4 regions of the Roseixanthobacter pseudopolyaromaticivorans genome follow, and region 2 is predicted to be linked to each of the others. Evidence: riboswitches for the same ligand, from Rfam matches in the RefSeq annotation. Region 2 holds a riboswitch; each other region holds the start of a gene.
The links. Region 2 has a riboswitch for cobalamin ahead of V5F68_RS02695 (DUF1636 family protein). Riboswitches for the same ligand answer to the same signal wherever they lie in the genome.
Positions count from the first base shown of each region.

Region 1: linked by a shared signal. The riboswitch ahead of cobU (bifunctional adenosylcobinamide kinase/adenosylcobinamide-phosphate guanylyltransferase) and the one ahead of V5F68_RS02695 (DUF1636 family protein) in region 2 are both predicted to bind cobalamin.
Region 3: linked by a shared signal. The riboswitch ahead of V5F68_RS17155 (CbtB domain-containing protein) and the one ahead of V5F68_RS02695 (DUF1636 family protein) in region 2 are both predicted to bind cobalamin.
Region 4: linked by a shared signal. The riboswitch ahead of V5F68_RS19840 (TonB-dependent receptor plug domain-containing protein) and the one ahead of V5F68_RS02695 (DUF1636 family protein) in region 2 are both predicted to bind cobalamin.

Region 1 covers NZ_CM195539.1:2,032,308-2,040,117, forward strand. Annotated here, with positions in the region: gene waaF (lipopolysaccharide heptosyltransferase II) at 1-264, shown strand, start outside; gene waaC (lipopolysaccharide heptosyltransferase I) at 261-1,352, shown strand; gene rfaD (ADP-glyceromanno-heptose 6-epimerase) at 1,365-2,375, shown strand; gene rfaE1 (D-glycero-beta-D-manno-heptose-7-phosphate kinase) at 2,430-3,869, shown strand; cobalamin riboswitch at 3,910-4,115, shown strand; gene cobU (bifunctional adenosylcobinamide kinase/adenosylcobinamide-phosphate guanylyltransferase) at 4,234-4,776, shown strand; gene cobO (cob(I)yrinic acid a,c-diamide adenosyltransferase) at 4,773-5,405, shown strand; gene V5F68_RS09810 (cobyric acid synthase) at 5,405-6,865, shown strand; gene cbiB (adenosylcobinamide-phosphate synthase CbiB) at 6,849-7,810, opposite strand, start outside.
Region 2 covers NZ_CM195539.1:573,743-581,552, reverse strand. Annotated here, with positions in the region: gene V5F68_RS02725 (flavin reductase family protein) at 1-276, shown strand, start outside; tRNA gene V5F68_RS02720 (tRNA-Ala) at 376-450, opposite strand; tRNA gene V5F68_RS02715 (tRNA-Ala) at 632-707, opposite strand; gene V5F68_RS02710 (TIGR02300 family protein) at 858-1,268, opposite strand; gene aroA (3-phosphoshikimate 1-carboxyvinyltransferase) at 1,461-2,834, shown strand; gene cmk ((d)CMP kinase) at 2,843-3,499, shown strand; cobalamin riboswitch at 3,542-3,774, shown strand; gene V5F68_RS02695 (DUF1636 family protein) at 3,794-4,339, shown strand; gene cobW (cobalamin biosynthesis protein CobW) at 4,336-5,394, shown strand; gene cobN (cobaltochelatase subunit CobN) at 5,414-7,810, shown strand, end outside.
Region 3 covers NZ_CM195539.1:3,635,155-3,642,964, reverse strand. Annotated here, with positions in the region: gene V5F68_RS17165 (NAD-dependent formate dehydrogenase) at 103-1,308, shown strand; gene V5F68_RS17160 (histidine phosphatase family protein) at 1,535-2,116, opposite strand; adenosylcobalamin (AdoCbl) riboswitch at 2,228-2,381, shown strand; gene V5F68_RS17155 (CbtB domain-containing protein) at 2,383-2,607, shown strand; gene V5F68_RS17150 (CbtA family protein) at 2,620-3,474, shown strand; gene V5F68_RS17145 (winged helix DNA-binding protein) at 3,753-4,319, opposite strand; gene V5F68_RS17140 (TRAP transporter substrate-binding protein) at 4,483-5,466, opposite strand; gene V5F68_RS17135 (TRAP transporter large permease) at 5,505-6,818, opposite strand; gene V5F68_RS17130 (TRAP transporter small permease) at 6,822-7,370, opposite strand.
Region 4 covers NZ_CM195539.1:4,225,654-4,233,463, forward strand. Annotated here, with positions in the region: gene panE (2-dehydropantoate 2-reductase) at 1-481, shown strand, start outside; gene V5F68_RS19830 (cytochrome b) at 546-1,109, opposite strand; gene V5F68_RS19835 (catalase family peroxidase) at 1,106-2,173, opposite strand; cobalamin riboswitch at 2,398-2,608, shown strand; gene V5F68_RS19840 (TonB-dependent receptor plug domain-containing protein) at 2,716-4,719, shown strand; gene V5F68_RS19845 (ABC transporter substrate-binding protein) at 4,727-5,638, shown strand; gene V5F68_RS19850 (FecCD family ABC transporter permease) at 5,635-6,642, shown strand; gene V5F68_RS19855 (ABC transporter ATP-binding protein) at 6,639-7,424, shown strand; gene V5F68_RS19860 (biliverdin-producing heme oxygenase) at 7,488-7,810, opposite strand, start outside.

The DNA of each region.
Region 1 (7,810 bases), 1.5 Mb from region 2:
CTGCTGGGCATGGCGGATGTGGTGGTCTCGAACGATTCCGGGCTCATGCATGTGGCCGGCGCCCTCGACCGGCCCCTTGTGGTGATCTACGGCTCCAGCTCCGAGAAGATGACGCCGCCGACCGGCCCCCGGGCGCGCGTCGTGGCGCGCGAGCTGCCGTGCCGCCCGTGCCACAAGCGCGAATGCCCGCTCGGTACCCTGGCCTGCCTTGAAGTGATCGCCCCGGAGGAAGTCCTGGCGGCGGCGCGGGCCGTTCAGGCATGAAGGTTCTCGTGGTCAAGCTGTCCTCCCTGGGCGACGTGGTGCACACGTTCCCGGCGGTGACCGATGCCATGCGCGCGGTTCCCGGTCTCACGCTCGATTGGGCGGTGGAGGAAGCGTTCGTTCCCCTGGTTGAGGCCCACCCCGCCGTGCGACGCGCCATCCCCGTGCCGCTGCGCCGCTTGCGCAAGGCGCCGGGCGAAGCGCTGCGCAGCGGGGCGGTCGCCGCGATCCGCACCGCTTTGCGCGCTGAAACCTATGATGTGGTGATCGACGCCCAAGGGCTGATGAAGAGCGCCGCTGTCGGCCTGTTCACGCGCGGGCGGCGCCATGGCTTTGCCCGTGGCAGCGCCCGCGAGAGTCTTGCGACCTTCACCTATCACGCGACCCATGTGGTGCCGGAAACCGAGCATATGGCGGTGCGGCTGCGCAAGCTGTTCGCCGCCAGCCTCGGCTATTCCCTGGACGGGCTGACCGCCGACGCCGGACTTTCGGTGCCCGCCAATGCCCAAGGGCAGGGGGGCGAGCGGCCTTATATCGTGATGCTGCACGGCACCACCTGGCGCACCAAGACATGGCCGGTGAAACACTGGCGCGAGCTGGCGCAGATGGCCGCCGAGCGGGGCTATGAAACCCGCATCTTCGCCCAGGGTTCGGAAGAGACGGCGCGCGCCGTCGCCATCGCGGACGGGATCCCCTCGGTGCGGATCGTGCCGCCCGGTCCCATTTCCGCGCTCGCCCCGGTGATCGCGCGCGCGCAGGCGGTGGTAAGCGTCGATTCCGGCCTCGGCCATCTCGCGGCCGCGCTCGCAGTGCCGACGGTTGGGCTTTACGGCCCGACAAATCCCCGCCTGACCGGCCTTTTCGGACCGAAGGCGCTGGAATTGAAATCGCTGCGCCCGTGCGCGCCGTGCGAGCGCGCCCATTGCCGGATCGCCCCCGATCTCGTCGAGGGACCGCCCTGCCTGACGGATTTCAGCGCACGGGACGTGTGGCGCGCGCTCAATGTCCTGCGCTTCGGACATGCCGATGCGATGGACAAGACCGGAAGCAGCGTGGCACACGGGGGCACATCACCGCGTTCGCCTTGAATGGTAGCCTGAATGATCCGCTCCGCCCGTTCCGCCCGCGATACGATCCTTGTCACCGGGGGCGCCGGCTTCATCGGCTCGAACATCGCCCGCGCCCTGGCTGCCGACGGCTGGCGCGTGGTGATTGCCGATTGGCTGGAGGACGGCCCCAAATGGCTCAACCTGCGCGACATCCTTTTGGATGACGTGATCCGGCCGGAGGCGGTTTCCGCCTTCGTGGAACGCGAGGGTGGACGGCTGGGCGCGATCGTCCACATGGGCGCGATTTCCGCGACCACGGAGCGGGACGGCGACAAGATCGTCGCCCGCAACATCCGCCCGACGCTGGACCTGTGGGACCAATGCGCCCGCAAGGGCATCCGCTTCATCTATGCCTCATCCGCCGCCACCTATGGCGATGGCACCGACGGCTTCCGGGATGAAGAGGGCGCAGCCGCGCTCGACCGCCTGGCGCCGCTGAATGCCTATGGCTGGAGCAAGCTGATGGCGGACCGCCGCTTCGCGGCCGACGTCGCCGCCGGCCGTCCGGTGCCGCCGCAATGGGCGGGCCTGCGCTTCTTCAACGTCTATGGCCCGGGCGAGGCCCACAAGGACGACATGCGCTCGGTGGTCCACAAGATCTATCCGACCGCGGCGATGGGCGAGGCGGTGACGCTCTTCAAGTCGCACGATCCGGGATATGAGGATGGCGGGCAGCTGCGGGATTTCGTCTATGTGGGCGATTGCGTCGCGGTGGTGCGCTGGCTGCTGGAGACGCCCGCCGCCAGCGGCATTTTCAATGTCGGCACCGGGCAGGCCCGCAGCTTCGCGGATCTCGCAAAGGCCGTGTTCACGGCGGCAGGCAAAGAACCGCGCATCACCTATGTCGATATGCCGGTTTCCATCCGCAACGCGTATCAATATTTCACCCAGGCGGACGTCTCGAAACTGCGCGCCGCAGGCTTTACCCACCCGTTCACCTCGCTGGAGGATGGCGTGCGGATCTATGTCACCGAGCATCTGCGCGGCCGCAATTCCGCCTGATGACCGGGACCTTGCACGACCCAACGGCTGATCTTGCCCCAGGATACCGGCACCATGCTTCCTGATACCAAGCCCGGTCCCGTCGCCGTCATCGGCGATGTCATGGTGGATCGCTACATCCTCGGCTCGGTTTCGCGCATCTCGCCCGAGGCGCCGGTGCCGGTGCTGCTGCATGGCGCGGAACGCATCGTGCCGGGCGGGGCGGCGAACGTCGCCGCCAATGCCGCCGCCATGGGCGCGCCGATCCGCCTCGTGGGGCTGGTCGGGGCCGACGGGGAGGCCGACCAGCTGCGCGCCGCGCTCGCGCCCTATGCGCGGATCGATCTGTCCGGCCTGGTGGTGGACGCCATCCGCCCCACCGTCACCAAGACGCGGGTGATGAGCGGGCGCCAGCAGATCGTCCGCATCGATGCCGAGATGTCCGCCCCGCCGTCCGCCGCCGTCGAGGACGCCTTGATCGCGGCCGCCAGCCGCGCCATGGCGGGCTGTTCGGTGGTGGTGCTCTCCGACTATGCCAAGGGGGTGCTCGGCGACCGTGTCGTCGCCGCCGTGCTGGCCGAGGCGCGCACGCTGGGCGTGCCGGTGATCGTCGATCCCAAGCGCCGCACCTTCGAGGTCTATCGCGGCGCGACGCTGGTAACGCCCAACCGGCGCGAATTGAGCGAGGCCACCGGCCTGCCGGACGAGACCGATGCCGACGCCGAGCGCGCCGCACAGGCCGCGAGTGCCCAGTTCGGCGGCGATGTGCTGGTGACGCGCGCGGAAAAGGGCATGACGCTCTGGCGCCGCAACGGCACCGTGCTCCATGTGCCGGCCGAGGCGCGCGAGGTGTTCGATGTTTCCGGCGCCGGCGATACGGCGCTGGCCGCGCTCGCCTTGTCGCTCGCCTGCGGGCTCAACCTGGAAGCCAGCGTGCCGGTCGCCAATGCCGCCGCCGCGATTGCCGTGGCCAAGCTCGGCACGGCGGTGGTGACGCGCGCGGAACTCACCGCCGCGCTGCAGCGCTCGGTGCCGCAGCTGGAGCCGGCGGGCGCCCTCGTCTCGCGCGACAAGGCGCGCGATATCATGGACCGCTGGCGGGCGAGCGGCGCGCGCATCGTCTTCACCAACGGCTGCTTCGATCTGCTGCATCCCGGCCATGTGGGCATGCTGGAAGCGGCGGCCGCGCAGGGCGACCGCCTCGTCGTGGGGCTCAACACCGATGCCTCGGTGCGCCGTCTGAAGGGCCCGACGCGCCCGCTCCAGGACGAGACAGCCCGCGCGCGGGTGATCGGCGCCATGCGCTGCGTGGATCTGGTGGTGCTGTTCGAGGAGGACACGCCGCTGGAGATCATTACGGCCTTGCTGCCGGACGTGCTGGTGAAGGGGGCGGATTATAAGCCCGAGGATGTGGTCGGCGCCGATATCGTGATTGCCAATGGCGGAAAGCTGGTGCTCGCCGAACTGACGCCGGGCCAGTCCACCTCGACGCTGGTTGCGAAAGCTAGAAGCTGAGATCGCGGGGGCGGGCGGTTGCGGCGCGGGGCGGCGGCCTTATAGTCGGCGCGTCGTCGGTTCCTTCGGGATCAAAAGGGAACGCGGTGCGGGAGGGTTTCTCCCTATGCCGCGGCTGCCCCCGCAACTGTCGGCGGAGAGCAAACCCATGAACCACTGAGGTGCCCACCACTGAGGCGCGCCTCGGGAAGGGTGGGGGCGCGCAGATCCGCAAGCCAGGAGACCTGCCGAGGACGCAGAGCCCGCATCGCGGGCGCCACAGGCCGGCTCTCGGCGGGAGGGCCAGGGAGACTCTCATGTTGGGTCCGCGCATCGCGGCCAGTGCCTGCCACAGCTCTTGCCGCCGGCACTCGCAGGTGCCGGCTTGAGCGCGAGCGCGGCCGGGGCGCGGGGCCGGATCGTGCTGGTGCTCGGCGGCGCGCGGTCCGGCAAGAGCCGCCATGCCGAGCAGCGGGTGGAAGCCGCCGCCCCGCCCTTCGCCTATGTGGCGACGGCGCAAGCCTTCGACGCCGAAATGAGCGAGCGCATCCGCCTGCACCAGGCGCGGCGCGATGCGCGCTGGGTCTCCCACGATGCGCCGTTCGATGCCGCCGATATCGTCCAGGCCCTGCCGCCCGACATGCCGCTGCTGCTGGATTGCCTCACCTTGTGGCTCACCAACCACATGCTGGCGGAGCACGATCTCGCGGCGGAAGAGGATCGCCTTGTGGACGCCATCACCGCCCGCACAGGACTCAGCGTGCTGGTGGCGAATGAGGTGGGGCTCGGCATCGTGCCGGACAACGCCCTCGCCCGCCGGTTTCGCGACGCCGCCGGCCGGCTCAGCCAACGCATGGCCGCAACGGCCCATGAGGTGATCTTCATGGTGGCCGGCCTGCCCATGATTGTGAAGGACACGCCTCGATGAGCGATGAAACCGAAAATGCCGCCGGCGACGACGCCCAGGCCGCTCGCCATCGCGAGAAAATGGCCAAGCGCAAAGCGGTGCAGGATGCCGAGGTGGCGGAAAAGACCCTGGAGAAGGGGCTGCTGATCGTCCACACCGGCCCCGGCAAGGGCAAGAGCACGGCCGCGTTCGGGCTGGCGCTGCGCATGCTCGGCTACGGCCGCAAGGTGGGCGTGGTGCAATTCATCAAGGGCGCCTGGCACACCGGTGAGAAGGACGCCTTCGCAGCGTTCGGCGATCGCGTGCGCTGGCACACCATGGGCGAGGGCTTCACCTGGGAAACCCAGGACCTCGCCCGCGACACCGCCGCTGCCGCGCGGGCGTTCGACAAAGCCCGCGAGCTGCTGGCCGACGAGACCCTCTCCCTGATCGTGCTGGACGAGCTGAACATCGCTTTGCGCTACGGCTATCTTGACCTCACCGACGTGGTCGCGACGCTGAAAGCGCGCCGGGGCGACCTGCATGTGGTCGTCACCGGCCGAAACGCGAAGCCGGAGCTTCTGGAGGCGGCGGACCTCGTGACCGAGATGGGATTGGTGAAACATCATTTCTCCGCCGGCGTGAAGGCGCAGGCCGGCATCGAATTCTGATGGCTGCCCGCGCACTGATGTTCCAGGGCACCGGCTCGGACGTGGGCAAGAGCCTGCTGGTGGCCGGCCTTGCCCGCGCCTTCGCCAATCGCGGCCTGCGGGTGCGGCCCTTCAAGCCGCAGAACATGTCGAACAATGCCGCCGTGACCGCCGACGGCGGCGAGATCGGCCGCGCGCAGGCGCTTCAGGCCCGGGCCGCGCGAGTGCCTTTGAGCGTGCACATGAACCCGGTGCTCCTGAAGCCGCAGAGCGAGGTGGGTGCGCAGGTGGTGGTGCAGGGCAGGGTGCTCACCACCGCCAAGGCCAGCGCCTACCAGGGCCTGAAGCAGAGCCTCATGCCTGCCGTGCTTGAGAGCTTCGCGCGGCTGAAGGGCGAGGCCGAACTCGTGCTGGTGGAAGGGGCGGGGAGCGCCTCGGAAGTCAATCTGCGCCGCAACGACATCGCCAATATGGGGTTTGCCCGCGCCGCCGACGTGCCGGTGGTGCTGATCGGCGACATCGACCGGGGCGGTGTCATCGCCAGCCTCGTCGGCACCAAAACCGTCCTGGCGGTGGAGGATGCCGCACTGATCGCCGGCTTCGTGGTGAACAAATTCCGGGGCGATCCCGCCTTGTTCGCCGACGGCATGGCGCTGGTGGCGGGGCACACCGGCTGGGCTGCGCTCGGCCTCATCCCGCATTTTCCCGCCGCCGCGCGCCTACCGGCTGAGGATGCGCTCGCGCTCCAGGGGCCGCCGCCGGCAAAGCCCCACGCCAAGGTGAGGATCGCGGTGCCGATCCTGCCTCATGTCTCCAATTTCGACGATCTCGACCCGCTGGATGCGGAGCCGGCGGTCGAGGTGGTGCGCCTGCAGCCGGGCGAGAGCTTGCCGGTGGACACCGACCTTGTGCTGCTGATCGGCTCCAAGGCCACGATTTCCGACCTCGCGGCGTTGAAATCCAGCGGCCTGCATCACGACATCATCGCCCATGCCCGGCGCGGCGGGCGGGTGCTGGGCCTGTGCGGCGGCTATCAGATGCTGGGACGGTGGGTGGACGATCCTGACGGCGTCGAAGGCCCGCCGGGCCGGGCGGAGGCGCTCGGCCTGCTGGATGTGGAAACCATTCTCTCGGGCGAGAAGCGTCTGGTTGCCGTTGCGGGCCACTCCTGCCTCCAGGCGCCCTTCGCAGGCTATGAGATGCATATGGGCGAGACCACTGGCGCGGACACGGCCCGCCCGTTCTCGCGCCTCGCCACGGGCGAGGCGGATGGCGCGACAACACCCGACGGGCGCATCATGGGCAGTTATGTACATGGGCTGTTCGCCGATGATTCCCAGCGCGCCGCTTGGCTCGCCGCGCTGGGCGCCGGCGCGCCACAAATCTCATACGAGGCGCAGGTGGACGAGACCCTGGATGCGCTTGCCGCGCACCTGGAAGCCCATCTCGATCTCGACCTTCTGCTCAGCCTCGCGCGATGACCACCAGCACCGCGCAGAACAGGGCGAGCCCCATGAGCAGGCGGTTCGCGATCCGGTAGAGATGCAAGGCGGAACGAATGTCGGCGGCGCCGATCTCGCGCCGGCCGTCGCCCATGAAGGGCAGGTCCGCGAGCACGCCCGCATAGGTGCGCGGCCCCGCGATTGAGATGCCGAGGGCGCCCGCCATCGCCGCTTCCGGCCATCCGGCATTGGGAGAGCGGTGCTTGCCGGCATCGCGGCGCACCGCGCGCCACGCACCGGCGGGCGATGCGCCGTGCGTGAAGACCGCTGCGGCAATGATCAGCAGCCCCGAGAGGCGCGAGGCAGGCAGGTTCACCAGATCATCGAGCCGCGCGGAGGCCCAGCCGAACGCCTCGTGGCGCGGCGTGCGATGGCCGATCATGCTGTCGGCGGTATTGATGGCCTTGTAGGCGGCGATGCCAGGCAGCCCGGCCATGGCCATCCAGAAGGCGGGGGCCACGACACCGTCGGAAAAGTTCTCCGCCAGGCTTTCGATGGCCGCCCGGGTCACGCCCGCTTCATCGAGCTGGGCCGGGTCGCGGCCGACGATGCGCGAGACCGTGGCGCGCCCCGCTTCGAGCCCGTGGATTTCAAGCGCATCGGCCACCGCCGCCACATGCTCGTGGAGCGAGCGCCGGGCCAGCAGCGTCGAGCCGACGATGGCGGTGAGAACTATCCCACCGGGCAACAGGTCGAACACATCGGCGATAAGCGCGGCCGGCACTGCGGCGCTCACAAGCAGCACCACAAGCGCCAGCACGCCCCGCATGCGCCGCCGGGCGAAACTCAGCTCCGCCCGGTTCCAGGCAAGATCGAGCACCGAGATCAGCCGGCCGATCCAGATGACGGGATGGCCGATCAGGTTCAGCAGGCGGACCGGATAGCCAAACCCCGCTTCGATGGCGAGGGCCAGAAATGTCAGCA
Region 2 (7,810 bases):
AGCCGCCATATCGACGTGCCGCGCGTGGCGCAGAGCCCGGTCTCGTTCGAATGCCGGCTGACCCAGCTGATCCAGCTGCGCAGCGCGGCAGGCGAAGCGATCGACTCGTGGCTGGTGCTGGGCGAAGTGGTGGGCGTGCATATCGCCCGCACCCTGCTGAAGGACGGGATCTATCAGACGGCAGAAGCTCATCCCGTGCTGCGGGCCGGCGGACCGAGCGGCTATGTGGAGGTCACGCCGGAGGCCGTGTTCCACATGTGGCGGCCGGGCGCCTGAGGCGGCACCCGTCAATCACCGGCACGAGCCGGATGCGCCCTGCTGCGTCCATCGCTTCGGCCCTGAGACCGAGGTTCGGGAATTTCAGGAAAAGAGATTTGGTGGGCCAGGCGGAATCGAACCGCCGACCTCTTGAATGCCATTCAAGCGCTCTCCCAACTGAGCTATGACCCCACCGGGCCGCGGGCTTCGCGCTGCCACCTCGCCGCGGGCAAACCGCCCAATTCGAAGCGCTGGCGCGTCGGGAACTCCCGCGACGTTTCCCGGGGAAAGATCGCCCCCGGGCACGAGCGGGCCTTGAGGCGGCCCGCAATCCTTATAGCCTTATCTCTTTTCAGAGCCGGCGGAAACGAAATGGTGGAGCCAGACGGAATCGAACCGACGACCTCTTCAATGCCATTGAAGCGCTCTCCCAACTGAGCTATGGCCCCACCGGATCGCGAGGTGCGCGCAGGCGGTCATTTAAATGACATGGGATGTCAATTAAGGAACCAGTTGCGCGTCGGGATGCCCCGCGACGGATGCCAGGGGAATCGCGCCCCCCGGCGAGAGCGGCCTTTAAGCACAGGCCGCAGACCGTATCAAGCCTCTTCGTCGTCCTCGAGGCCCTCGCCGATCAAATCGGAGACGTCGTCCCCTTCGTCCTCATCCTCTTCGAGGAACGTGTCGTCGTCCGCGTCCGCGACGAGGTCGTCATCGACGTCCACATCCACGTCCACGTCGTCCACCGGGACCTTGGCGCCGACGGCTTCCTCATCCGCCTCTTCCAGGCTGATGACCTCGACGTCCGGCACCTCCTCGTCCGCGTCCGCGGCCACGGGCACGGCGGCGGCACGGGCCGCTTCGCCGCGGCTGCGGACCACCGGCTCGAAATAGGAGCGTGGATAGGACTCGCCGGTGAAGGGAGACACCACCGGGTCCTTGTTCAAGTCGTAAAACTTGCGCCCTGTAACAGGACAGATGCGCTTGGTGCCGAGTTCTGGCTTCGCCACGGCAAAGATCCTAGGGGGCTGTCAAAAGGAGGGTGCTCCATTGGCGAAACCCCATGCCCCTGTCAAGCACCGAATCCGCATCGGCCGCGTGGCCAGCGTGCACGAGCTTGTGTTAGACGGCATGCAATCCATCCTGGAACGGCGGCCGGCGGGGCTTTGCGAGGGTCCGCGCGCCGAAAATGGGAGCAGTCCATGTCCAGCGCCGTCGCTCATTCTTCTTCCCATGGCCATGGGGAAAATGTCGTTCCCGGCGCAAGCCTGCCTTCGCCGGGCCTCGCCGGAACGGTGCGCGTGCCGGGCGACAAATCGGTTTCCCACCGCGCGCTGATGTTCGGCGCCCTGGCGCGCGGGGAAACCCGCATCACCGGCCTGCTGGAGGGCGAGGACGTGCTGAACACCGCCAAGGCCTGCATCCAGCTCGGGGCGGAGGTGGAGCGCCTTGGCCCGGGCGAATGGCGGGTGGTGGGCGTTGGCGCGGGCCATCTGAAGAGCCCCGAGGCGCCGCTGGATTTCGGCAATTCCGGCACCGGCGCCCGACTGATGATGGGCGTGGTTGCGGGAAACCCCATCGTCGCGACCTTCGACGGCGATGCCAGCCTGCGCCGCCGGCCCATGAAGCGGGTGCTGGACCCGCTCGTCGCCATGGGCGTGGTGGTGGAAGAGGAAGCCCCCGGCGGCCGCCTGCCGCTACGCCTCAAGGGCCTCACCGAACTGAAGGCCTTCACCTATGAAACCCCCGTGCCTTCGGCGCAGGTGAAGTCCGCAGTGCTGCTGGCCGGGCTTGCCGCGAGCGGCGACACGGTGGTGGTGGAGCGCGAATCCACCCGCGACCATACCGAGCGCATGCTGACCCATTTCGGCGCCGACGTGCGCGTCGAGCCCCACGGCGCCCACGGCCGCCGCATCACCCTCGCCGGCCGGCCGGACCTGAAGGGCGCTCCCGTGGCGGTGCCGTCCGATCCCTCCTCCGCCGCCTTCCCGCTGGTGGCGGCGCTGATCGTGCCCGGTTCCGACATCATCCTGAAAGACGTGATGATGAATCCGCTGCGCACCGGCCTCATCACCACGCTGAAGGAGATGGGCGCCTCCATCGAGACGCTTTCAGAGCGTACGGAGGGCGGCGAGGTCGTGGCCGATCTGCGCGTGCGCCACTCTGTGCTGACCGGCGTCGACGTGCCGCCGGAGCGCGCGCCCTCGATGATCGATGAATATCCGGTGCTCGCCGTGGCGGCGGCGTTCGCGCGGGGCACGACCCGCATGCGCGGCCTCAACGAGCTGCGGGTGAAGGAGAGCGACCGTCTCGCCGCCGTGGCCGACGGGCTCGCCGTCTGCGGCGTACCCTATGAAATCATCGGCGACGATCTGCTGGTCACCGGCCTCGGGCCGGACGGGGTCGTGGGTGGCGGGCCGGTGGCGACCCATATGGACCACCGCATCGCCATGGCGTTTCTGGTGATGGGCTTCGCCGCCCGCGAGGGCGTGCGCGTGGACGACATGACCTTCATCGCCACCTCCTTCCCCACCTTCGTGCCCATGATGGGCGGCCTCGGCGCTGTGCTGAAGTGAGCGATACGATGATCATCGCCATCGACGGGCCGGCTGCGTCCGGCAAGGGGACCCTCGGCCGCAAGATCGCGGCGACCCTCGGCCTGCCCCACCTCGATACCGGCCTGCTCTATCGGGCGGTGGCGGCGCGCTGTGTCGCCGACGGCACGCTGGACGACGAGATGGCGAGCGCCGAAGCCGCGCGCACCCTCGACCTGCGCACCCTGGACGCGGAAACGCTGCGCACGGGCGCGCTGGGCGAGGCGGCCTCCGTGGTCGCGGCCCGCCCGGTCGTGCGCGGCGCCCTGCTGGAGTTGCAGCGCCGCTTCGCGGACCAGCCCGGCGGCGCCGTGCTGGACGGGCGCGACATCGGCACGGTGATCTGCCCCAATGCGCCGGTAAAGCTGTTCGTCACCGCCTCGGCGGACGTACGCGCCACCCGCCGGCATCGCGAACTGCTGGAGCGCGCAAGCGAGGTCGCCTTCGAAGACGTGCTGGCCGACATCCGCAAGCGCGACGAGCGCGATTCGCATCGCGCCGCAGCGCCGCTGGTGATGGCGCAGGACGCAGTGCTGCTGGACACCACGCATCTCGGCATCGACGAGGTGCTGGCCGCCGCCCTGAAGATCATCGCCGCCAAGACCGCAGCGGCAGGTGCTGGGGCGGACCCGTCCCAGCACGGCTGAGGCATGACGTGCCGCTTCATTGACTTCGCGTCGGAGCGGTTCTTAAGTGTCGGCGTCGATGGTCCCGGTTCGGGCGGCTTGCCGCTTCCGCCGGGTGAAAAGGGAATGCGGTCGCGCCTGGATTTTCCCGGCGATAGCCGCAGCTGCCCCCGCAACTGTAGGCGGTGAGTTCCGGCCGAAAAGCCACTGGGAGAAGGGCCTTGCGCCGCTTCCGGGAAGGCGGCCGCGAACGGCGATCCGCGAGCCAGGAGACCTGCCACCGACAAGAACGCGCGCCGGGCGGGGTGCCCTGGCATGGCGATTCTTCCTGTGGCACGCGGTTGCGGGCCGCGCGCACCCATGGAAAGCGGCGTGGAGCGACCTTCCAACGACGATGCGCCTTTCGCGGCGGGCGACACGACGCCGCGCACCCCCGCGCCCGCCGATGGGCCGGCACGGGATTCCCTGCGGGTCGCCAGCGTTCCGGCCGTGACCCTGTTCGTGTGCACCACCTGCAAGCTCACCGGCGCAGACTCGGATGCGCCACCCGCCGGCGCCGCGCTGGCGCGGCAGGCCCTGGATGCCTTTGCGCGGACCCCCGACGCCGCCATCGCCGTGAAGGAGGTGCGCTGCCTCTCCAATTGCAAGCGCGCCCTCTCCGCCGCGCTGGTGCGCACCGGCGGCTGGTCCTACGTGTTCGGAGATCTTTCGCCCGACAGCGCCGCCGACCTCCTAACCGGTGCCGCGCTCTTCGCCACCTCCACCGACGGCATCCTGCCCTGGCGCGGGCGCCCCGACAGCCTCAAGCGCGGCATGATTGCCCGCATCCCTCCCATGAGCTTTTCCGAGGACCAGCGATGACCTCTCTCGCCCGCATCCCCTGCACCATCGTCACCGGCTTCCTCGGCGCGGGGAAGACCACCCTGATCCGCAACATCCTCGAAAATGCCCAGGGCAAGCGCTTGGCGGTGATCGTCAACGAGTTCGGCGACGTGGGCATCGATGGCGAGATCCTGAAGGGCTGCGGCATCGAGAGCTGCCCGGAGGACAATATCGTTGAGCTCGCCAACGGCTGCCTGTGCTGCACGGTGGCGGACGATTTCGTGCCGGCCCTGGACCTCATCCTCTCCCGCACGCCGCGCGTGGACCACATCCTCATCGAGACCTCCGGCCTTGCCTTGCCCAAGCCCCTGGTGCAAGCGTTCCAGTGGCCGGCCATCAAGAGCCGCGTGACGGTGGACGGCGTGGTGGCGGTGGTGGACGGCCCGGCACTCGCCGCCGGCCGCGTCGCGGACGACCTCGAAGCGCTCGCCGCCCAGCGCGCCGCCGATGACAACCTCGACCATGACGACCCGGTGGAAGAAGTGTTCGAGGACCAGATCGCCTGCGCCGACCTGATCATCCTCTCCAAGTCGGACCTGCTGGACGCGGCCGGCGCCGAAATCGCCGACGCGCGCATCGCGAAGGCCCTGCCGCGCGCCGTGAAGGTGGTGCGCGCCGCCGGAGGCAAGGTGGACGCAGCGGTGCTGCTCGGCCTCGGCATCGGCACGGAGGACGAGATCGACGCCCGCCGCACCCATCATGACGACGAGCTGGACCACGACCACGACGATTTCGACAGCTTCATCGTCCGCCTGCCGGAGATCACCGATCCCGCCGCTTTGGCGGCCCGCGTCGCCCGTGCCGCCGAAACGCCGGACGTGCTGCGGGTGAAGGGGTTCGTCCCGGTCGCCGGCAAGCCGCTGCGGCTGCTGGTGCAGGGCGTGGGCACGCGCATCTCCCACCAGTTCGACCGGCCCTGGCGCGCGGAAGAGCCGCGCACCGGCGCCCTGGTGGTGATCGGCCTGAAGGGCTTCGATCGCGCAGCGGTGGAGCGCGCATTGCTGGCCGAGGAACCGGCGGCGCTTTCCGCTTGATCGTGGGCTAAGCTTTCCCATGCACCTGCTCGCGAGCACGTCCGCAACCATCGAGGATCTGGCAGAGCCCATCGACCTGCGCCAGCCGCCCGGTGACGTGCTCGCGCTCTCGTTCACCGACAGCGACCTGCTGGCGCTTTCCGCCGCCTGGCGGCAGGACCGCGCATGCCTGCCGAGCCTGCGGCTGGCGCGGCTGAAGGACCTGCGCCATCCCATGTCCGTGGACCTGTGGATCGACAAGGCGGCGCGCCACGCCAAGGTGATCTTGGTGCGCCAGTTGGGCGGGCTCGACTGGTGGCGCTATGGCGCCGAGCGGCTGGCGGAGCTTGCCCGCGCGCGCGGCATCGCGCTCGCTCTGCTGCCGGGCGAGGACCAGGACGACCCCCGCCTCGCCGCGCTCTCCACCGTGCCGCCGGAAGAATTGGCCGCATGGCTCGGCTATTTCCGCCAGGGCGGCCCGGGCAATATGCGGGCGCTGCTGGAAGATGTGGCCCGCGTGGTGCGGGGGGAAACCGGCGCCGCGATCCTCGCGCCGAAGCCCGTGCCGCCCGCGAGCTTCTACTTTCCGGGCAAGGGCGCGGTGGATCTGGCGGGCGTGCTACGCAACGCTTCGCTTGCGCCTCAAGATCTCGTTCCCCCTCCCCCGCCCTCCCCCGCAACCGGGAGAGGGAGCGCGGTGGCGCCTGAGCCGCGCGACGTTCCGGCCGCGCCGAGCCCCTGCCCCCGTGCCATCATCCTGTTCTATCGCTCCATATGGCTTGCGGCCGATCTTGCGCCGATCGACGATCTCTGCGCCGCGCTCGAGGCACGCGGCATCGTGCCGGTGCCGCTGTTTCTTACCAGCCTGAAGGACCCGATCTCTCGCGCCTTCGTGCGCGATGCCATCGCCGCGATCGCTCCGGACCTGATCCTCACCGCCACCGCCTTCGCGGCAGGGGAAGCGGAGGATATCTTTCCGGCCGGCGGCCCGCCGGTGCTCCAGATCATCCCCGCTACCACCGCCCGGGAGGCATGGGCGAAAAGCCCGCGCGGCCTCGCCGCCGCAGACCTTGCCATGCACGTGGTGCTGCCGGAGCTGGACGGGCGGGTGCTCGCCGGCGCCATCTCCTTCAAGGACATGGCCGCCCCCGATGCGGACCTCGCCTTCTCCGCCGCCATCAATCGCGCGGAGCCGCAGGCGATCGCCCACGTGGCGGCGCGCGCCGCCGCCCTCGTCCGCCTTGCCCGCACATCCCGTGCGGAGCGGCGCATCGCCATGCTGATGCCGGACTATCCCGGCGCCCCCGGCCGCACCGGCTATGCGGTGGGCCTCGACGTGCCGGAAAGCGTGCGGCGCCTGCTGGAGACACTGGCGGACGCGGGTTACGACGCGGGAGCGGCGCCCGCCGATTCAAAAGCCCTGCTGGACCGGATCGGCACCGCCGAGGCCCTGCCGCTCGCTGACTATCATCGCCTGTTCGCCGCCCTCCCCGAGCCCGTCCGCGCCGCGATCACAGCCGCCTGGGGTCGGCCGGAGGACGACCGAGACGTGCAGGGCGACGCCTTCCATTTCCGCTGCGCCCGCTTCGGCCATGTCACGGTGGCCCTCGCACCCGATCGCGGCGCCTCGCTCGACCGGCGGGCGGACTATCACGATCCCGCGCTGCCGCCGCGCCATGGCCTGCTGGCTTTCGGCCTGTGGCTGCGGCACGGGCTCGATGCCCATGCCCTGGTCCATATGGGCGCACACGGCACGTTGGAATGGCTGCCCGGCAAGGCGGTCGCACTCACGCCGGACTGCTTCCCGCAGGCGGTTCTGGGCGCGCTTCCGGTGGTCTATCCCTTCATTGTCTCCAATCCCGGCGAGGCCGCGCAGGCGAAGCGCCGCATCGCGGCGGTGACGCTCGGCCATCTGCCGCCGCCCCTCACCGGCGCGGGGCTCACCGAAGCCGAACAGCGTCTGGAACGCCTCGTGGATGAATATGCCGAGGCCGACGGCCTCGACCCGCGCCGCCGCGACCGCCTCGCCCGGCTGATCGTGGAGAGCGCGGGGGAAACCGGGCTTTCGGTGCAGGCCGGCGTCGATGGCGCCACCGACCCCAACGAGGCCTTGCGCCGCATCGACGCCTGGCTGTGCGACGTGAAGGACATGCAGGTGAAGGACGGCCTGCACATCTATGGCGCCGCAGACGGCGATCCCGCACGAGCGCCCAGCGCAGAGGGCGAGCGCGCGGCGCTGCTCGCGGCATTGGACGGCCGGCATGTGAGCGCCGGCCCGGCGGGCGCCCCGGCGCGCGGGCGGCGCGACGTGCTGCCCACCGGGCGTAATCTTTACACAGCCGATCCGCGCCACCTGCCCACCCCCACCGCTCTCGACCTCGGCCGCCTCGCCGCCGACGAGGTGGTGCGCGCCTTCCTCCAGGAGAATGGCGACTAT
Region 3 (7,810 bases), 2.2 Mb from region 2:
ACCGGCATCGCCTCAGGCGGGCGGTTGCTCCGCCCCCGCCCAAGATCCGGCATGCCTAACGCCTTTGCGGCGAATGCCGAGGCCTGCCTTCAGGAGGAAACCATGGCGAAAATTGTCTGCGTTCTCTACGACGATCCCGTTAACGGCTATCCCAAGACCTATGCCCGCGACGATCTTCCCAGGATCGACCATTATCCCGGCGGCCAGACCCTGCCGACCCCGAAGGCGATCGATTTCCAGCCCGGCACCATGCTGGGCAGCGTTTCAGGCGCGCTCGGCCTGCGCAAATACCTGGAATCCCTTGGCCACACGCTGGTCGTGACCTCTTCCAAGGACGGCCCCGACAGCGTGCTGGAGCGCGAACTGCACGACGCGGAAGTGGTGATCTCCCAGCCGTTCTGGCCGGCCTATCTCACCAAGGAACGCATCGCCAAGGCGCCCAAGCTGAAGCTGGCGCTCACCGCCGGCATCGGCTCCGATCATGTGGATCTGCAAGCCGCCATCGATGCCAAGATCACGGTCGCCGAGGTCACTTATTGCAACTCCATCAGCGTCGCCGAGCACGTGGTGATGATGATCCTCGGCCTCGTGCGCAATTATCTCCCCTCCCACGATTGGGTGCGCAAGGGCGGCTGGAACATCGCCGATTGCGTCGCCCGCTCCTATGACGTGGAAGGCATGCATGTGGGCACGGTGGCCGCCGGGCGTATCGGCCTTGCGGTGTTGCGCCGCCTGAAGCCGTTCGACATGCACCTGCACTATACCGACCGCCACCGCCTGCCGGCCGAGGTGGAGGCCGAGCTGAACCTCACCTGGCACGCGACCCGCGAGGAGATGTACGGCGTGTGCGACGTGGTCACGCTGAACTGCCCGCTGCATCCCGAAACCGAGCACATGATCAATGAGGAGACGCTGAAGCTGTTCAAGCGCGGCGCCTATCTGGTCAACACGGCGCGCGGCAAACTGTGCGACCGCGACGCCATCGTGCGCGCGCTCGAAGGCGGCCAGCTCGCCGGCTATGCGGGCGATGTGTGGTTTCCGCAGCCCGCGCCGCAGGATCACCCCTGGCGCACCATGCCCCACCACGGCATGACGCCCCACATCTCCGGCACCTCGCTCTCCGCTCAGACCCGTTATGCGGCCGGCACGCGCGAGATTCTGGAATGCTATTTCGAGGGCCGGCCGATCCGCGACGAATATCTCATCGTCGATGGCGGCAAGCTCGCCGGCGTGGGGGCCCATTCCTACAGCGCCGGCAATGCCACCGGCGGTTCGGAAGAGGCTGCCAAGTTCAAGAAGGCCAGCTGACGCCAGGGCCTGGTCCGACGAGTCCGATCAGGTTGAAACAGCCCGGCGGCGCCAAGGTTTGCGGTGCCGCCGGCCCTAGGATTGTTCTTTTCCCCTTTCCTCCCCGCCTTGCCGGGGCGCGCGGCACGTCATTGCGCCGCGCGGGAGGGGCCGCGTGGCGCGTGTCGCTCGTGGCCCTTTCCGCGCGGTGTGCCGCCCGCTCCGGCGATCTTTCCCCCCGTGCCCGTCAGGTGTCGTGCGGGTCGTCCAAAGGCTGGCCGAGCGTGCGCAGGGTCCAGCGCCGGCCGTCGGTGCGCAGGTCAGTCAGGCTCAGGGGCGCGATGTCGATCTGCCAGAAGGCGTCAGGCGCCTGGAGAAGCCCGGCCACCAGCGCCCGGACATTCGCCGCGTGGGTGCATGCGATCAGATGGCCATGGCTCTCGCGCTGGCGGTCCAGCCAATCCTCCATGCGGGCGATCAGCGCCGTGCGCGATTCGCCGCCGTGCGGCGCGGCCTGGGGCTCGCCGCGCCAGAGGGCGAGCGCGCCGGGATAAGCCGTGTCCACCTCAGCGAAGGTGAGGCCCGCCCAAAGCCCACAGTCCCAATCCTGAAGATCCACATCCGTCTCGGCGTTAAAGCCGAGGGCCTGTGCGGTTTCACGCGCGCGCAGGGCCGGCGCGGCGAGCACCCGGTCGGGCCGCCGCAGCCGGCCGCGCCAGGCTTGCGTCTGCGCGAGGGCGCGCGGCTCCAGCGGTTCGTCGCACGGAAAGGCGCCGGCCCGCATGGCGGCGGTGGCACCGTGGCAGATCAGCGTCAGGCGATTGGCCATGGCGACGGGGCAACCTCGCGGTATCAGGCGGGGACATCGAACGGCGGCCGGCGGGCCGGGCGGGTGCCCGGTTTGCCACATTGTTTGTTTGACACAACCTGTATCCCGCAAATAGTGTCGGAGCTTCGCTGCGGGTGAGGAAGTCGGTGAAAATCCGACACGGTCGCGCCACTGTAAGCGGCACGCCATTCCGGCTGTGCCGCAAGTCAGACCCGGCCCGCAGGGTTTTGTTCGATTTCGGGACGCGCAATCCCAGGAGACCCAGCATGGCCGACACCCTTCTTTCCGGTTCCTCCCTCGGCGCTGCGGCCGGCACGCAGACCATCTCGGTCAGCGAACTTCTGCCCTGGGCGGTGTTCGGCGGCCTGCTGATGCTGCTCGCGCTCTATTTCGTCGGCGCCGAACAGGGTGCGACCTCCCTCATCCCCGGCATGTATGTGCATGAATTCCTGCACGACGGCCGCCATCTGCTCGGCTTCCCCTGCCACTGAGGGGGATGCGACATGGTTGGGTCTCTCCTGCTTCGCGGGATGCTTGTCGGCGTCCTCGCGGGCCTGCTCTCGTTCGGATTCGCGCGCGTCTTCGGTGAACCCGCGGTCAACCGCGCCATCGCCTTTGAGGAAGCGCATGCGGAAGGGCCGGCGCCCGCCGCCGCTCCCGCATCCCCGGCGGCGACGCCGCATGTCCATGCCGACGGCAGCACGCACATGCATGCCGCCGCCCCGGAACCCGCCGCCGCAGAGGGCCATTCCCATGGTGGCGAGGAGGAATTGGTCAGCCGGTCCACCCAGGCCGGCCTCGGCCTGCTGACCGGCACCGTGGTCTATGGCGCCGCCATGGGCGGCATCTTCGCGCTGGTCTTCGCCTTCGCCCTTGGGCGGGTGGGTCCGCTGTCCCCGCGCGCCACGGTGGTGCTGCTGGCGCTGGGCGGGTTCTTGGCCATCGTGCTGGTGCCGGGGCTGAAATATCCCGCCAATCCGCCCGCCGTGGGCGACGGCGCGACCATCGGCTTCCGCACCCAGATGTTCTTCCTGATGCTCGCGGCTTCGCTGGTCGCGCTCACGGGCGCCGTGCTGCTGGCCCGGCGGCTCGCCGCCCGCCACGGCGCGTGGAACGGCATCGTGGCGGCGGCCCTCGCCTATGTGGCGGTGATCGCCCTGGTGCAGATGGCGCTGCCGACCATCAACGAGGTGCCGGCCGAATTCTCGGCCTCGCTCCTGTGGGAGTTCCGCATCGCCACGCTCGGCATCCAGGCGGTGCTATGGACGACCCTCGGGCTGGTCTTCGGCCCGCTCGCCGAGCGCAGCCTGCGCGCCCATCGCGGCGTGCGCCTCGCTTCCGCCGGCGCCCTGCGCTGACCAGCTTGCGCTGGGCCGGTTCGGTGAGCCGGGGGGACCGCTGTGTCGGACCCCCGGGTGCGCCGCCGGTGGTGCCCTTTTGGTCGCTGTCGGCCCGCGTCGATCCCTCAGAAGCGGGCGGCATTCGGCATGCCGAAATGTGATGCGCAATATCGGAGCGAAAAGCCGGTGTGATCGGCCGGAAAACCGCGGTGAAGCCCCAGTAAACCGATGTTCGTCTAGCTTAAGTCATTGTTTCACGTGAAACATTTTTGGTGAATGTGGGTGGCGGGGCGCGCCTAAAGGCTCGCTGCCGCCCGCGCCGCCTGATCGTAATGGCCGGAGAGCGTGCGCAGCAAGGCGGCGATTTCCGAAAGCTTTTCCGGCGCAATGCCGGTCGCGGCCACGGTCTTGGTCAGCAGCGCCTCGCGCACCTCGCGATAGCGCTGGCAGGCGAGGCGCCCCTTCTCGGTCGCCGCCAAGGTCTTCTCCTTGCCGCGCCGGCCGCCGGAAACCAGCCCCAGCGCCTGGAGCTTCTTGGCCGCATAGGTCACCAGGTGCGTATCCTCCACATCCAGCACCAGGCACAGATCGGCGATGGTCTTCGCCCGGTCGCGGTGGGCCACATGGTGCAGCACCAGCACGTCGAGCGAGGAGAGATCCGGCAACCCGGCCGCCGCCATGCAGCGGACCATCCAGCGCTGATAGCCGTGGGTGATCATGTTGAGGCCGAATTCCAGCTCCGAGAGCGCCGGCAGCGCCCCGTCCGCGAGATGGGCCGAGGAGACGATCGAGCCGAGCGGGCCGGAGGAGATCTTGCGATCATCGCTGGCGGCGGCCGAAGGGGGGGAGGGGCGTCGGGTCATGCGGCGTGGCGTCTATCTGTTATTGGGCATGGACCGCGGCGGCCGGCCGAGGCGTCTTCAGTGAAACGCGCCGGCGCGGATTTCGCGGAAAGACCGGCCCTTGCGGGGCCGGCCAGCGTGGGGCGGCGCGCCAGCCGCGCGCCGCAGCCTCAGGCGTCGAGGCTCATTTGTTGAAGGTGGCGAGGATGGCTTCGCCGTCCGGGCCGGCCTTCTTGATCCAGTCGGCGGTCAGCTGCTTGCCGATCTTCTCGAAGCCCGCCCGCAGTTCGGCGGAGGGCGGCTCCACCTTCATGCCCTTGGCCTGGAGCTGGTCGACATACCATTTGCTCTTTTCGATGGAGCTCTTCCAGCCACGTTCCTCGGCTGCGGCGGCGGCCTTCAGCACGGCCTCCTGAGTCGGCTTGTCGAGGGCCTCGAACGCGGCCTTGTTCACGAACACCATGTTCTTCGGCAGCCAGGCCTGGACGTCGTAGAAATAGGGAATGCTTTCCCAGATCTTCACGTCATAGCCAGTGGCGGCGGAGGTGATGAGGGCGGTGACCACGCCGGTGGCGAGCGCCTGCGCCAGTTCGGCCTGCTGCACGGTGACGGACTGGGCGCCAAGCAGATCGCCGATGCGCGAGGTGCCGACATTATAGGCGCGCCATTTGGCGCCCTTCAGATCCTCGACCTTGGTGACAGGGTTCTTGGAGAAAATGCCCTGCGGCGGCCAGGGCACCGCATAGAGCACCATAAGCCCCTGCGATTCCATCTTCTTCTCGACGAACGGGCGAGAGGCCGCCCAGAGCTTCTTCGAGCTTTCGTAGGAGGTGGCGAGGAACGGAACCACGTCGACGCCGAAGATCGGATCCTCGTTCTCGTGGATCGACATGATGACCTCGCCGGCCTGGGCCTGGCCGGTCGCCACCGCGCGCTTGATCTCCGGCGCCTTGAACAGGACGGCGTTGGGATGAAGCGTGATCAGCAGCTTGCCGCCGGACAGGGTTTCCACGTCCTTGGCGAACTGAGCGATGTTCTCGGTGTGGAAATTGTCCGCCGGGTAGGCGGAGGGAAGGTTCCACTTGGTCTGGGCGAGCGCTGGGGCCGCCGAGAGCGTGGCGATGCCGGCTGCGACGAGCGCCGGTGCGAGGAAACGCAAGCGTGCCATTTTGTATCCCTCTTCTGGTTGGCTTTGACGGCGGTGGATCACCCGGGGAAGGCCCAGCGCGGCAGCACCAGGACGATCTCCGGGAAGGTCGTGATGATGATGACCGCGACGTTGAGCAGAATGAAGAATGGAAAAGCAGCCTTGGCCACCGAGAGCGTATCGCGCCCGCTCATGTTCTGGAGCACGAACAGGTTGAAGCCCACGGGCGGCGTAATCTGCGCCATCTCGACGTGGATGACGAGGTAGACGCCGAACCAGACGAGGTCGAACCCTGCCTGCTTCACCATCGGCAGCACGATCACTGCCGTCAGGACGATCATCGAGATGCCGTCCACGAGGCAGCCGAGGATGATGTACATGACGGTCAGCGCCAGGGCGAGCTTGCCGGGGGTGAGGTTGAGCCCCTGCACCCATTCCGCCAGCGCCACCGGGATGCCGGTATAAGCCATGGCGGCGGTGGTGAAGGCCGCGCCGGCGATGATCAGCATGATCATGCAGGACAGCCGGGTGGCGCTCATCACGCTCTCGATGAACGCGGTCCAGGTCAGCGTCCCGCTCCAGGCCGCCAGGGCAAGCGCGCCCATCACGCCCCAGGCGGCGCATTCGGTCGCCGTGGCGAGGCCGAGGATGAGCGAGAGAAACACCCCCGCGATCAGCAGCAGGCACGGCAGCAGGCGCGCCGATTGGCGTAGCTTTTCCCGGAACGGCATCCGCGGGTCGCGCGGCGGCGACTTGGACGGGTTGAGCAGCGCCCAGATGATGATGTAGCCGCTGTAGAGCGCCATCACCAGCAGCCCCGGCAGGAAGCCGCCGAGGAACACCTGGAGCACCGAGACATTGGCCGTGACCGCATAGACCACCATCGGGATCGACGGCGGAATGAGCAGGCCGAGCGTGCCCGAGCCGGCCAGCGTGCCGATGCTCATGCCCTTGTCGTAGCCGCGCTTGTCCAGCTCCGGCAAAGCGATCTTGCCGATGGTGGCGCAGGTGGCGGCGGAGGAGCCGGAGACCGCAGCGAAGATCCCGCAGCCCACCACGTTCACATGCAGCAGGCGGCCGGGAAGCCATTGCAGCCACGGCGCAAGGCCGCGGAACATCTCTTCCGACAAGCGTGTTCGGAACAGGATCTCGCCCATCCAGATGAACAGCGGCAGGGCGGCGAGCGTCCAAGAGGCGGTGGCGCTCCACACGGTGGTGGCGAGCACCTGGCCGATGGGCACGTTGGTGGTGAGCACCATGGCCGCGAGCCCGACGATGCCGAGGCCGAAGGCAATCCACACACCGCTGGCGAGGATGGCGACGAGAAGCAGAAGCAGCACGATGGAGAGCTGCGCCAGATCGAAATGCATCATGGCTCAGACGCCTCCGCCGGCAGCGATGCGCTCGACCAATTCATCTGGCGAAGTGGCGGGTTCCTTCTCATAGCGGGGCCGGTTGCCGCCCGCGACATGGACAAACTCGTCCAGCATGGCGATCAGCAATATCACCAGCCCTGCCGCATATCCGCTCTGCGGAATCCAGAGCGGCACGGCGATCACGCCTTGCGACATGTCGTTGAAGAGCATGGATTCATAGGCGAGTTGCACGGCGTTCTTCGCGAAATAGGCGAGGAAGGCGATGCCGATCGTCAGGGCCACCAGTTCCGCCGCCTGACGGGAGCGGCCGTGGAGCCTCTCGAGCAGCAGGCCCACGCGGATCATGTCGCCGGCCTTGAAGGTGTGGGCGAGGCCGAGAAACGCCATCGCCGCCATGCACCAGGCGGTGAAATCATCGCCGGCGGGAACATTGAGGCCGAACTCGCGGCCGGCAGAAAGGGCGATCATCAGGCCGAAGATCGCGAGCAGGAAAAGCCCGGCCAGGATGCCGGAGAGAAGATAGAGCCCGTCGAGCGCCTTGCGGATCATGCGCGCCCTCCGCAGATCGGATGTCGGCGCCGCCCGGCGGATGTGTCTCTATCCTTCGCGACGCTGCGCGCGCGCGTTTTCAACCGCCGTCGATGGCGGAATTCTTCCCTGGTCATCTGAACCCCTCAAAAGTCTGTCCGGCGCCCTTCGGGCTATGCCCTGGGTGCTCTCGAAAGATATGCTGGCCTCAACCTGTCATTTCGTCAACAAAATGTTGACGTTTTTTATCCGACATGACTTCATTCGTTTCGCAGACGCCTAACTGACGTGGCATCCAGGCAAACGATCGATGCTGCAGAGTGGGCCAGACGGATCGAGAATAGGAAATTCTAATTTTGAGCCCATTCATGCTGAAATCGGTATCAGTCCGATGCGGCGTGAAGGGTGGTTGAACAGCGCGGACCGCTTGGGCGGTGCAGAAAACGGGCCAGCCGAACCGG
Region 4 (7,810 bases), 1.6 Mb from region 2:
TGGCGAAACCGACGGCACCCACTCGGCGCGCATCGAAGCCCTCGACGCCGTGATGCAGGGCTCCGGCTTCGACGCGCAGCTCTCGGATCACATCCTGCTCGACATGTGGGAGAAGTGGGTGTTCCTCGCGAGCCTCGGCGCCACCACCTGCCTGCTGCGCGGCAGCATCGGCGAGGTTGCGGCTGCCGGTGGTAAAACTGTCGCGCGCGCCATCGTCGCCGAATGCACCGCCATCGCGCAGGCGGCGGGTTTCGACCCGCGACCGGCCTTCCTCGCCTGGACACAGGCGCAGCTGACGACGGACGGCTCGCCCATGACCTCGTCCCTGTATCGCGATCTTAGCCAGGGCAATCCGGTGGAAGCCGATCAGATCATCGGCGACCTCGCCGCGCGCGCCCGCGCGTTCGACATACCGACACCGTTGCTGGAAGCGGTGGGCGTCGCGCTCAAGCTTTATGAGAACCGCCGCGCGCAGGCGTGATCCGCGCGGGAGCAGGATCGAGCGAAGGACGGCGCGCGCTGCCTGGAGCAGATCGCGCAGTCCATCACTTGGGAGCTGTGGCCTCGTCATGAACCGGGACCGGCGCCATGCTTTCGAAGACGCCGTCCCGCCGGATCAATCCGTGAAAAAGCGCCGCCGCGATATGGAGCAGAACCAGCGCGAAGAAGGCGAATGCGAGATAGAAATGCGCATTCCAGAGCAAGGCATGGAGGGCATCGCTCTGCGCAAGCAGAGGCGGCAGATGGATGCCCCCATAAAGCACCACCGGATACCCACCCGCGGACATCATGGCCCAGCCGACCAGCGGCATGGCGAGCATGAGACCGTAAAGCGCATAATGTGAAAGGTGCGCCCCGAGCCGCATCGGCGCTGGCAGATCTTCCGGCAAGGGCGGCGCGCCGTAGCGCAGACGCACCGCGAGACGGATCAGCGCGAGCGCAAGAATCGCGATGCCTAGCGTCTTGTGCGCGGCGAGAAGCGGCACGTATTTCGGCATGACGGTCGACACCATGCCCACGCCGATGAACAGCATCGCCAAAATGCACACGGCCATGACCCAGTGAAACAACCGCTGGACGAAATTGAAATGCGAATGATCTCTCGTCATGGCCGGGCTCCGGTCGCGGTATTCATGTCATGCGGATAATATTTAGCTTCCGAAGTCCGCAGATCGTACGATTTCGCGTAAGCCGATGAGCGTGCGGCCGGAAAAGGATCGTCGGAAACGCTGATGCCATCCGGCAGGATCGTCGGGTCGAAATTGATATCGCGACACGGGCCGTCGCGTTCGGCCTCGATGTGCTGAACCACAAGCGTTCCGACCTCCACGGTCCGCCGCCCCGGCGGCCACGCCTTGGTGGGATCCGAGGTGGGATCGCCCGGATTGGCCAGCGTGACCTCCAAGGTCCAGCGCTGCGGCGCCTGGCCCACCCGCGCGACGATGTCCTGCTCAAGATGATCCGGGCCGAGTTTTGCAAGTTCGTCCTTGGTCACCGGCACCACGCGCGCTTGCGGCACGAACGACCAGCGCACGGCCTGCTCCAGGCCGGCTTTGCTCTTGAAGACGAAGCTGTTGAGGCTGTTGTAACGCTCCTCCGCATAACTGGCGGTCCAGGGCGCGCTGCCGGCCCAGGCCCCAAACGCGGCAAACTCCGGATGGGCGGCGCCGAAGTCCTTCATCGCCTGCGGGTTCTTGTCGTGGGATGCGGTCAGCAGAGCGTAGAACGCCTCGGGCGTGGCCACGGGAAAGAACGGCAGATCGATCGTGGCGCTGCGCCAGACCTGCCCGCCTGGCGTGGTGATCTGGAGTCCCAGGCCGCGCACCCGCACGGTCGCGTCCGGCGCATTAGGGTCCGGTGTGCCGAGATTGAACCGGCCGAGCACCGGATATTGGCCCGGCGCGAAGACTTCTGCGCGCGAAAGCTCCGCGCCGTTCCCGTTCGATTCGAATATGCCGGTGAAGCAGATGCCCTTGGCATGATTGCGCCGGTGCCCAAGCGCCGGCCCCGAGGGAGGCGCGAGCGCCGCCACGATCTTGCCGGGGGTCAGCCGATCCGGCGAAAGCCAGCCTGCAGTATAAGCGAACGCGCCCGCGCCGGCCGCCATGACGGCGCCGATAAGCGCGAATGACGCAAGCGCGCGTTTGGGCGGCAATCCAGAGGGGTCGGTCATTCCATGTCTCCGTGAGACGGGTCGTCTTGACGGCCGAGGGATGTGCTCGTGCTGTCCACACTCGGGGAGAGACGTAACCTGTCGCGGCCGGCAACTCTTTCAAAAAGGCCTGCCGTTCGCGCCGCCGCAGGGCAGCGAGAGACTGCAGCATATCCCTGTCGCAGCGGCACTACTGGTCGTCCTTCGTGCGCGTTCGGCCAGCTTGACGGTTCGCCTGCGGTGCGTCTACCGTCATGGCGACGGTTCCCCTAGGGGATCAAAAGGGAACGCGGTGAGTCGGCGCCTGGAAACAGGAGTTGGGCGAAGCCGCGGCTGCCCCCGCAACTGTAAGCGGCGAGTCCTTCGTCATCAGCCACTGGGCCTTCAGGCCTGGGAAGGCGACGAGATGGACGCTGACCCGCGAGCCAGGAGACCTGCCGTCAGCCGTGGTCACGCGCGAGCACATTGGGCGGGGTGTCCTGATGGTGGTTTTTCCAGGCGGCTTTTCAGCCGCACGGAGGCCTCGTTCGCGGTGACGGACCACTCGTCCCGCTGAGGCCCCGATGCCTTCCGTCCCTGTTTTTCCCCCTCGCGGCGCCTCGCGCGCCGCCCGCAGATCCATACTTGCCGCGCTGTTGCTCTCGTCCGTATCCGAATTGGCCTGCGCCCAGTCGGCAGCGCCGGCTGCCGGCGCCTCCCAATCCATCGAGCTGCCCGAGGTGGTCGTCAGCGCCACCGGCATGCCGACCCCGGCGGACCAGGTCGCCTCCTCGGTGAGCGTCGTCACAGCCGAGGATATCGACCGCCAGCAATTGCGCACCGTTCCCCAAGTGCTTCAGTCCCTTCCGGGGCTCAACGTGGTGCAGACCGGCGGCCCCGGCGGGCAGACCTCGGTGTTCATCCGGGGCACCAATTCCAACCATGTGAAGGTGATGGTGGACGGCATCGACGCCGGCAATCCGTCCAGCCCCACCGGCGCCTTCGACTTCGGCCAATTGCTCGCCACGGACCTTGCGCGCATCGAGGTGCTGCGCGGTCCCCAGAGCGGCCTCTACGGCTCGGACGCGATCGGCGGCGTGATCTCCATTACCACCAAGAAGGGCGAGGGGCCGGCCAAGGTGTTCGGTTATGTGGAAGGCGGCGCGCTCGGAACCTTCAACCAGGCCGCAGCACTTAGCGGCTCAACGGAAAAGGTCGGCTATTCCTTCAACGTCACCCATTTCTCTTCGACCGACATCCCCGTCACGCCGCCCGGCATCGTGCCGCCCGGCTATCCGATCAACCCGAACGCCTATGACAACTGGACCTATTCGACCCGCCTCGATTTCCAGATGAGCGATGCATTCGCGGTCAATTTCGTCGCCCGCTACATCGACAGTGGGCTCGCCTACACGCCGGATGTCTATCCCCCGCCGCTGTACGAGGGCCTGCCGGCGGCGGAACGCTCCACCAGCCTCGCCAGCATGTTCTTCACCAAGGGCGAGGGGGTGTGGACTGCGCTCGACGGCGCGCTGAACACCACTTTCGGGGTCAGCGCGATGACCACATCGAACCCGACCACCGGACCGAATGCCGATGTGAACGGCCAATATGAGGGTGACCGGCAGACCTATTACCTGCGCTCGAACCTCGCCTTCGCCCCCGGACAGAATCTGCTGGTGGGCGTGGAGCGGCGCAACGAGGCGATGACCTCGTCCACCCAATACACCGATCTTTCCGCCAGCACCGGCGACACCGGCGTCTATGCCGAGCTCCAGGGCAAGCTGGGCGAGCGCTTCTTCGGGGCCGCGAATATCCGCTTCGACAGCGACGATACGTTCGGCGACCATTCCACCTTCCGCCTCGCGCCGGGCATTCTCATTCCCGAGACCGGCACCACGCTGAAGGCGAGCTACGGCACCGGCTTCAAGGCGCCGTCCCTCTACCAGCTCTATGCGCCCTATTACGGCAATGCGGCGCTGAAGCCGGAGGAAAGCACGGGCTACGACGCCGGTTTCGAGCAAGAGGTGTTGGGCGGGCGGGTGACCTTCGGCGCCACCTATTTCCACAACGACATCACCAATCTCATCAGCTACGACCCGGTGACGTACCAGAACGTCAACATCTCCAGCGCCACGACGCAGGGCGCGGAGACGTTCATTGCCTTTGCGGTGACAGACCGGCTGAAGCTGCGGGTCGATTACACCTACACGCAGGCGGTCGGCTACATGCCGCCCGACACCTCCTTCGGCGCCGCCTGCGCACCGCTGACCGACACCTCCTGCACCCCGCTGCGACGGCCCAACAACAAGGTGAGCGTCAGTGCGGACTGGAACCCCACCGACCAGCTCAATCTCTCCGCCACGCTGATCTATGCCTCCGCCTGGTGGGATGTCGTGCGCCTCACCAGCGATTACATCGACCAGCCGGGCTATACGGTGGTGAACGTCGCGGCGAATTATGCCCTGACACGACAGGCGACGCTGTTCGGGCGGATCGACAATCTGTTCGACCAGACCTATCAGAACCCCAACGGCTACCTTGCTCCCGGCTTCGGAGCGTACGGCGGCCTTAAGTTCACCTATTGAGGCGGCGATGAAGACCACGTCACGCCGCCACAACCCGCGCCGGGAAGGGGAATGGGTCCTGCGTTCACGACCGGCCCTTCGCCTTGCCGTGTGCGGCATCGCCGCCTTCCTCGGCGCCACGGCGGCCACCGCCGCGCCGAAGCCTTCCCGCATCGCTTCGCTCAATCTGTGCGGGGACGAATTGGTGCTGCGGCTCGCGGACCCCGGAAAGGTCGCCTCGGTGACCTATCTCGCCCGCGATCCGCGCAGCTCGAATGTCGCGGATCTGGCAAAGGCGGTCCCGGTGAACCGGGGCCTCGCCGAGGAGATCGTCCCGCTGGCGCCCGATCTCGTGATCGTCGGCGCATTCACCACCCGCGCCACCACAGCCATGCTGCAGCACCTCGGCTTGCCGATCTTGGAACTCGGCGCGCCGGACAGCCTCGAAGAGGCTTATGCCGAGATCCGAACCGTCGCCGCGCGCATCGGCGAGCCCGCGCGCGGGGAAGCGATGATCGCCGCCATGCAGCGGGACTTCGCCGACCTGCCGCCGGTCCCCGCGCATCCTGCCGCCGCCATCGTGCTGCGGCCGAACGGCTTCACCGCCGGACGCGGTTCCATCGTGGACGAGATCCTCGGGCGCGCAGGCTATGAGAACCTTGCGGCGCGGCTCTCCACGGATCGTCTCGGCCAGCTCAATCTGGAAGAAATCGTGGAAGCGCAGCCGGACCTGCTGGTAATCAACGGCGGCGGAGATGCGCCCCCCTCGCTGGCCGATGAGCTTCTGCACCATCCGGCCCTCACGCCGTTCACAGCGGACGGGCGCACGCTGTCCCTCCCCACCCGCCTGTGGACCTGCGCGGGACCCGAGCTCGCGCAGGCGGCCCAGCGCCTGGCAGCGAAACGGTTGTCGGCGGCACGCATCGGCATGGCGAGATGATGGATCGCGCCCGTCCCGGCCACGCCCTGCTGGTGACCGCCCTCGCCTTTCTCGTCCTTGCGCTGTTCGCGGGTTCCGCTGCCATCGGCTATGCGACGCTCGACATCTCCGCCGCCCTTGACGACCTGATCGCCGGGCGGCCAAGCCTGCCGGCGCTGGTTCTTTCGGAATTGCGCCTGCCGCGCGCCATCCTCGGCACAGCGGTGGGGTTCAGCCTCGGCATCACCGGCGCCGCGCTCCAGGGGCTCATGCGCAATCCTTTGGCCGATCCCGGCGTGGTGGGCGTATCCGGCGCGGCGGCGCTGGGTGCGGTGGTGGCCTTCTATTTCGGCCTCTCCGCGACCTTCTCCCTTGCCCTTCCGCTCGGCGGGCTCGTGGGCGCCGGCATCGCCACGGCCTTTCTGCTCATGCTCGCGCGGCAGGGCGTGGGAACGGCGACGCTGATCCTCGCCGGCGTCGCGCTCAACAGCCTGACCGGGGCGCTCACCGCGCTCGCCCTCAATCTCGCGCCAAGCCCCTATGCGGCGTTGGAAGTGGTGTTCTGGCTCATGGGCTCGCTGTCCGACCGCAGCCTTGTCCATGTGGCGCTGGCGCTGCCCTTCATGATCGTCGGCTGGGGCCTCGTGCTCTCCACCGGCCGCGCCATGGATGCGCTGACGCTCGGCGAGGATACCGCGGCGAGCCTCGGCTTTTCCCTCTCCCGCACGCGGCTGCTGGTGGTGGGCGGGGCCGCTGCGGCCGTCGGCGCGAGCGTGGCGGTGGCGGGCGCCATCGGCTTCGTCGGCCTGGTGGTGCCCCACCTGATGCGGCCGCTGGCAGGAAACCGGCCCGGCCGGCTTCTGCTGCTGAGCGGCCTTGCCGGCGCGGCGCTGACTCTCGGTGCCGACATCGCCGTGCGGCTCATCCCAACCCGGCCGGAGCTGAAGCTGGGCGTCGTCACGGCGATCATCGGCGCGCCGTTCTTCCTCGCCATGCTGCGGCGTCTGAAGGTGGAGGGCGAATGATCCTCGAAGCGCTCCAGGTCAGCGTCGCGCGCGGCACGGCCCGCGTGGTGCGCGATCTTTCACTCAAGGCACAGCCGGGCGAGCTGCTCGGCCTCATCGGCCCCAACGGCGCCGGCAAAACCTCTCTGCTGCGCGCGCTGTGCGGGCTCGAACCGCTCGCGTCGGGCCGCGTGACCTATGGCGAGCGCACCCTGGTTGAGATCGGCCGGCGCGCCGGCGGGCGCATCCTGGCCTATCTCGCGCAGGGCGGGCGAATCCATTGGCCTCTGCGGGTGGATCAGGTGGTGGCGCTCGGCCGCCTGCCGCATGGCGCGGCTGAGGTGGATGCCGCAACCGTGCGCGCCATGGAGGCGGCGGACGTGATGCACCTGCGGGAGCGGGCGGCCGGCTCCCTCTCCGGCGGCGAGCGCGCCCGCGTGCTGCTCGCGCGTGCGCTTGCGGTCGAAGCCCCGGTGCTGCTGGCCGACGAGCCGGTCGCCGCGCTGGACCCTTACCACCAGCTCCAGACCATGGAGTTGGTGCGCACCCTTGCGCGCGCCGGCACAACGGTCGTTGTGGTGCTGCATGACCTGACTCTCGCCGCCCGCTTCTGCGACCGGCTGGCCTTGATGAAGGACGGAGCCCTCCTGGCCGCCGGTCCGCCGGCGGAGGTGCTCACGTCCGAGCTGGTGGCGCGCGCCTATGGGGTTACGGTGGAGACCGGCACACGCGACGGCGAGCCGTTCGTCTTGCCTTGGCGGCGGTGCGATGCCGCGCATACCGAGCCGATGGTGCGCCCCTGAAGCGCACCATCGATGCACGCACCACGTGGGGCGGCCGGTCCTGGACCCGCCGCCCATTAGCGCTCAGGCGAGTTCCTCGCGCACCAGGTCAAGCACATGGGAGAATGCGCTGACGGTGGCGGCTTCCGCACGGCTATCCTCTTCCGACGTCAATGGGATGGCGTCGAGCGCTTCGGTGAAACGCCGCCAGTGCAGGCCGCGCCCTTCGGGATGGGCGGCGAGATGGCGGGCGCCGAAGTCTTCCGAGAGATCGAGCTTGATGGCCGCCTTCAGCAGGAAGGCCGCCCCCATGTTGGAACCTTCCACCACGTAGAGCCACCCGAGCGCTTCCGGCAGGGCCAGCACAGGCGCCGGCTCCGCAACCTCGGGCCGGGCGAGCCGGAGGT